Regions from separate parts of the Thermosporothrix sp. COM3 genome, predicted to be linked through region 2. Evidence: a T-box and tRNA genes for the amino acid it is inferred to sense, from the RefSeq annotation. Region 2 holds a T-box; the other holds one or more tRNA genes.

Region 1 (3,416 bases), 390 kb from region 2:
GGAGTATCTGGAACGCATATTGCCTCTCTGAATAGTAGCGGGTGTGTAGCTATTTCTCCTTATGGTCGCGATATTGCTGAGGATGATGTGGACCGTGCCCTTGAAATTGCGCGGGCGGTTGCGCTTCCTGCTAATCGCGAAGTTGTGCATGTGGTGCCACGCGGGTATAGTGTGGATGGCGTCTATGGCATTCAGAACCCGATCGGTATGTCCGGCTTTCGGCTGGAAGTGGATACCCATATCGTGACCGGAGCGGTCTCTTCTTTGCTGAATCTGACGCGCTGCGTCCAGCATGCGGGGATCGAGGTTGAGCAACTGGTGGTGAGCTCACTGGCGGCGAGCGAAGCAGTGTTAAATGAGGGTGAAGCCGAGATGGGGATTGTGGTGCTTGATATCGGCGGTGGAACAACAGATATGGCGATCTTTGCGGATGGCGCTGTCTGCCATACGGCTGTGCTTCCTATTGGCGGCAACCTGATCACCAATGATATTGCGATCGGGCTGCGGCTTCCGATTTCTGTTGCGGAGCAGTTGAAAATTCTGTATGGGCATTCCAATCCGGCGGCAATCCGGGATGATGATATGATTGATCTGATGCCTTTTATCACCGGCTGTAGTGATCTGGTGCCGCGCAAGCTCCTCTCAGAGATTATCGAAGCCCGGGTTGAAGAGCTGTGTGGTATGGTGCTGAATGAAATCAGGAAGGCAGGATATGAAGGGCTCTTGCCCGCGGGCATTGTGTTGACGGGAGGAAGCGCGAACCTGCCGGGAATTCGTACGACAATGAACCAGTATGTGGATCTGCCCACGCGGGTCGGTGCACCATTCGATCTCTATAGTTTTAATGAGTCAGTCAATCAGCCTGCATATGCAACGGCTGCTGGTCTGTTGCTCTGGGGAATGCGATATGCTTCGTCCCCGGCTTATGAAGAGCGCATCACCGAAGATCCCGCGCCAATTGCTATCTCACCACTTGAGCGTTTCGTGAAAGCGCTTATATCATAGATTAGCACAGCGACGTTTTCGTGTTGTATGTCATAAGAGTATGCTGTTTTTGAGCATTCTAAATCTATGTATTGATATGTATAGATAAGCGTATGATCAATCATGTGTCTGGAAAGAGAGCAAAACGCTGGTGGATGAAGGATATTATCTGCATATACCATGCTAGCTGAAGGATGGGCCGGGTGTACGCATGCTCTGTATTGTGATAAGAAGGGGTACAGAGCATGCCCTGCTACTGAGTTGTAGTAGTGGAGCAAAAAAAAGCCCCTTTGCCGTAGCAAAGGGACTGAAGAGAGCGGGAGACGGGACTCGAACCCGCGACATTCTGCTTGGAAGGCAGGCACTCTACCAACTGAGTTACTCCCGCAGATGGCATGAGCTTTCAGGGTTTCCCTGTAGGGGGAGAAGAGCGGGAGACGGGACTCGAACCCGCGACATTCTGCTTGGAAGGCAGGCACTCTACCAACTGAGTTACTCCCGCAATATCGGGATGCGCGGACTCGAACCGCGGACCTCCTGCTCCCAAAGCAGGCGCGCTACCAACTGCGCTACACCCCGTTAGCGTGATAGAAATATAGCATGCTTCCGCCGACTTGTCAAGTACCCCGGGGCCGGGAATTTCGCACGAACTGCTACTTCTTTTTTCGTCTGTAGCGCAACTTGAGCATGAGCAGATTCCACTGCGTCCTGATCTGGTCGAACGGGCCACGACGTAGCGGCGTGATGGTGACGTTTCCATAACGATACGAACGGGGACGGTGAGGCCGAAAGAGAAAGTGGGAGAATGCAACCAGGAATATGCAGAGTGTGGCAATGGTTGCAAAGATACCGGTATAAAGGTCGGCGTAGTCGTGTGGTCGAGCGTAGGCGAAGCCTCCTCCAATCAGGGCACAGAGGATGCCGATGAGGAGCAGCCAATCTGTTTTGGATAAGCGCAGGTTGAAGTGCGGGCGAGATTGCTTTGAGGCATAGGAGTCAAACCGTTTGCGCGAACGGTAGGCAGGTGTGCGTTGTGCTCCTGTTTCTGCATCTGAGTGTTCCAGATTGCGCAGGATTTCCTCTATCTCGCGTTCATATCTGTTAGGCATAGCGGCTCTGCTTCCTTGAACTCTATAGACCCTTCTGTTCGTAATGATACCAACTTTTGAACGTAGAAACAAGTGTTTTTGTTTCCAATTGGCTCAGGGAATAAAGCAGCGGGGATACCCGGCTGTTTCCCTCTATTTAAGTATACGACTGATTCTAAGTCTCTGCCTCAACCCAGGATACATTGTACCCGCTTGACAAGCTCCAGGGGATGAAATGGTTTGGACACATGCTGCACTGCTCCCAGATCCTTGCTGATCCGAGCGTAGATGCTCTCTGCGTGCGCTGTAATGATCATAATGGGTATATGTTTGGTCCGCTTTGAGTGTCGTAATACCTGGCAGAGACGGTAGCCGTTCTCGCCGGGCATCGTGATATCCAGGATGATGAGGTCAGGGAGGCGTTCGATTGCCAGCTTTTCCTGTAATTGCGCTCCATTGGCTGCCGTGCTGACGTCAAAGCCGTGAAGTGTAAGGACAAAAGAGGCAATTTCTCGCACTTCGTTATCGTCATCGACCACCAGAATTTTTCGCCGCATCATTCTCCATCCTTTCTTCAACCACAGCATATCGCTTATGCTTGTATTTTCCAATAGAAGCAAACAGAAACGACTGGTATACTTTCATTACTATTTCCTACAATGCTTGCTTTATTTTATATAGGAAGAGAGAACGTTTTCCTGTTGACTCTTTATACTTTCTCTGTTATCATAGGCAAAAGAGTTATATCTGAATAATTGAAACTGCTACAGTTCATGAAAAAGGCGTATCGTATATGGGTACATCGCTTCAACCCTGGATGAAGGTTTTGCAGGGCGGTATCAAATCTCCGGCAGAGCGCCGCCGACTGGCTCAGGCGTTGCATGTCGCCCCGATGACGCTGACACGTTGGGCAAACGGCGAATCCCAACCCAACAGACAGCATCTGGCTCGTCTGGCTCAGGTGGCAGGTTCTAGCTACCGTCAGGATCTCCTCTCCGCATTACAAGCTCAATATCCCGATTTTCAGAACTGGCTGATGGAAGGTGTTTCCTCCACTATTCCTTCTGCTTTTTTTGCCCGCGTCCTGCGTGAACGTACGATGACAACCGAAAGCCTGATTTTCTGGCGGCTTTCCGAGCTGATCCTTGAACAGGCGCTTGAGCAACTGGACCCGCAGAAGGCTGGTATGGCTGTCAGGCTCATTCTCTGTATGCCTCCGCGTGAGGATGGCAATGTGTGGAGCCTGCGCCAGTGTCTCGGGCGAGGTGTCCATCCCTGGAAAACAAACCTTGAACATGAGGTGCTGTTTCTGGGATATGAATCTCTCTCCGGGTATGCCATTCA
Region 2 (3,416 bases):
ATCCTGTAATGGGATGACTCATTCTTTCTTTATGAAGCGCTTTAGTATGCGCGGGCAAAGACTGCCTCACAGGTCGCAGGCTTACCGGTGTAGATACATTTGCCCTTGACGCCTCCCTCAGGCTGATCGAAGGGGATCACCCGCAACGTTGCCTTTGTCTCTTCCTTGATTGCTTTCTCAGCCTCGCTATCCTCGGCCCACTTCACACGGACAAAGCCACGCTTCTCGGCGATGATTTGCTTGAACTCCTCATAGTCCTCGGTATAGTAGGTGTTTTTCTCTCGGAACTCAAGCGCACGCTGATACATTGCCTGCTGTACCTCTTCCAGCAGTTCAGGCAACCGAGTTTCCAGTGCATCGATCGAGACAATCTCTTTAGCACGATTATCGCGACGGACAAGCACCACACTGTTATTCTGAACATCGCGAGGGCCAATCTCGATACGTACAGGAACCCCACGCATCTCCCACTCGTTAAACTTCCAGCCCGGCGTGTTCTCGCTGACATCGGTCTTGAAGCGCACTTTTCCTTTCAGGATCTTCTCAAGGCGCTCAAGCGCACCCATGACAACCTCTTTGTCCTTGTCCTTCCGCCAGATAGGCACAATCACGGCCTGATAGGGAGCAATACGCGGAGGCAGCATCAGACCAGATTTGTCACCGTGGACCATAATTAACGCGCCAATCATACGCGTGCTCATGCCCCAACTGGTCGTAGCACAATACTTCCGCTGGCCGTCTGAGTCAAGGAACTGAATGTCAAAGCCTTTTGCGAAGTTATGAGCCAGGTTATGGCTTGTACCGGCTTGAAGCGCCTTACCGTCGCCCATCAACGCTTCAATCGAGTAGGTGCGCAGCGCTCCGGCGAACTTCTCGTTCTCGCTCTTTCGGCCCGCGATCACCGGAATAGCAGCATCTTCCTCGGCAAAGGAGCGATAGACTTCCAGCATCATCCGTGTGCGCTCTTCTGCCTCTTCCAGCGTGCGGTGAGCGGTATGGCCCTCCTGCCAGAGGAACTCAGAGGTGCGCAAGAAGAGTGCGGTACGTTTTTCCCAACGCACCACGTTATTCCACTGGTTAATCAGCAGCGGCAGGTCACGATAGCTCTGCACCCACTTCGCATAGCTATGACCAATAATCGTTTCGCTGGTCGGGCGCACAGCAAGCGGCTCTTCCAGCTCTTCACCACCGCCACGCGTCACCCAGGCGACCTCAGGCGCAAAGCCCTCGACGTGCTCCGCCTCTTTCTCCAGGAAGCTACGAGGAATAAACAACGGGAAGTAGGCATTTACAACGCCCGTCTCTTTGAAGCGCCGGTCCAACAACCCCTGAATGTTTTCCCAGATGGCGTAGCCGTAGGGACGAATAATCATACAGCCACGAACAGGCGCATAGTCTGCAAGCTCGGCCTTTCGGACGACCTGATTGTACCATTTTGAATAATCGTCTTCGAGATCTACCAGCTCTTCTACATACTTTTCCTTTTCGTCCATAATTCCCTCTTTCTTCGAGCAAAGATCAGATAAAAACACAAATAAAAAACTCGCCCTCAACAAAGGACGAGATCTACCCGTGGTACCACCTTCCTTGAATGATGCAGTCACCACATCATTCCACTCATAACGGTCTCAGTGAACCGTTCCTTCCAGATAACGGTGAAGGGCTCCGGTCAACTTCTCGCTGACACTCCCAGGTGGGTTCGATCCGAGCCTTTCAACCGGCTTCCACTATCCCGGCTCGCTGTTTGATGGTGTTCCAATCTACTGATCCTGGTCGACGTGTTCTCTTCTGTTGCTTGATTTCAAGTACACCCAGAATACACGATGCATTGGGCAATGTCAAGCCAGCATTAAGAGCGCAAAAGATGATCAACTTCACATTGTAAGACTGGACTATCCTCGATATTGCAGATACAATAGGTTCGATACCTCAATGTCTTTCAAAATGTAAAATGTGTTTCAATACATTCCAATACTTTTCAGTCTGCTATTATCACTCTTGATCAAACACATCAAAGGAGACCCTCTTATGAAAGATGAGAACCTGGCAGGGATGACCATATCAGACCGTTATCACCTGCATCAGCTTCTCGGGAAAGGAGGCAGTGCACATGTATATCTGGCAACAGATACACGGCTGCAACGATCCGTCGCTGTCAAGGTCTTTCAACCTGAAGGAAGCGAGAAACAGGTATTTCTCAGCCACTTTAATCGGGAAGCTCGCGTTCTCGCTCAACTTGACCACCGACATATTCTCCCGGTCTATGATTACGGCGAACACGATGATCAGGCGTATCTGGTCATGCCCTATATGGCAGGCGGCTCCCTGCGAGACTATCTACACAAACATGCCCCTCTGGCCCCCGAACACGCGCTTTCACTGATAAGCCAGGTTCTCGATGCCCTTGCATATGCCCATGATCGGGGCCTGATCCATCGCGACATGAAGCCAGGCAATATTCTTTTTAAAGGTGACGGCACGTTGATGCTAGCGGACTTCGGGCTTGCCAAGCTGCTGCCCGAAGCAGATGGAATCTCCCTCCCGACCGATATTACCGTTACCCATTCGGTCGCGCTCAAAGGAACCCCTGATTATATGGCCCCGGAACAGATTCAAGGGAAGCCCGGCCCTGCTTCCGATCTCTATGCCGTTGGTATTATTCTCTATGAGATGCTGACCGGCGAGCGACCATTTAAGGCGCAAGATGTCATGGGCATGCTGGTTCAACATCTTCAAACCGAACCGGTTTCTCCTCGGAGCCTGCAACCTACTATTCCACCAGAACTTGAGTCGGTCGTACTGCGTGCTCTTGCCAAGCATCCTGAAGCTCGTTTCAAGCATCCCAATGAGATGCTTGAGGCGCTACACGCCTGTAATCTGGCTCAGTCATCGCCTCCCCGCCCTCACGAAAAGGGCGGTCCTCTTCCCATACCACATGAGGAAAACACCCTTGCTATCGTGACACCACCAACGGAAGAGCCTGCTTCAGCACCGACACAGATCAGCGAGCAGACTGTTCTTGCACAGCAAACGGGTCCCGAGCACCAGGTGGTTACACCTCCCCCTATCAGTAATCCAGGCCCCTGGCCCAGTACTCCCTATAACATCGTGCCACAACAGCCCTCACGACTGGAACGCAATGCCAAGATACTGGTCATTGTGGCTGTTGTTCTGCTCCTCGCAACCATCGCAACCAGTGCCTTTACGATCTATCAAGCCAGACAGCCACTCACAACTACGCCCCAAACCATCCAGTCAACAAAGCAGGCTCAAAGTACCGCTACAAGCAATAGCACACCGACCAGTCAGCCGACCCTGCTTCCACAAGTTGTCCGGGGAACCATGAACTGCCCGGCCTCAGGGCAGGCGAACGCGGCGACCTATCCTTCTCTCTCAGTGGGTTCACATCAGCGGCT

Evidence for each region. A T-box is a leader RNA that pairs with one kind of tRNA and senses whether it is charged. The one in region 2 lies ahead of proS (proline--tRNA ligase), so its partner is inferred to be a tRNA-Pro.
Region 1: it has a tRNA-Pro gene. The T-box ahead of proS (proline--tRNA ligase) is inferred to sense a tRNA for this amino acid. The anticodon was not compared.

Annotation. Positions count from the first base shown of each region.
Region 1 covers NZ_AP019376.1:6,964,785-6,968,200, forward strand. Annotated here, with positions in the region: gene ftsA (cell division protein FtsA) at 1-1,005, shown strand, start outside; tRNA gene KTH_RS29775 (tRNA-Gly) at 1,300-1,372, opposite strand; tRNA gene KTH_RS29780 (tRNA-Gly) at 1,414-1,486, opposite strand; tRNA gene KTH_RS29785 (tRNA-Pro) at 1,491-1,563, opposite strand; gene KTH_RS29790 (hypothetical protein) at 1,638-2,093, opposite strand; gene KTH_RS29795 (response regulator) at 2,261-2,632, opposite strand; gene KTH_RS29800 (GAF domain-containing protein) at 2,866-3,416, shown strand, end outside.
Region 2 covers NZ_AP019376.1:6,578,149-6,581,564, reverse strand. Annotated here, with positions in the region: gene proS (proline--tRNA ligase) at 42-1,493, opposite strand; T-box leader at 1,553-1,786, opposite strand; gene KTH_RS28145 (serine/threonine protein kinase) at 2,029-3,416, shown strand, end outside.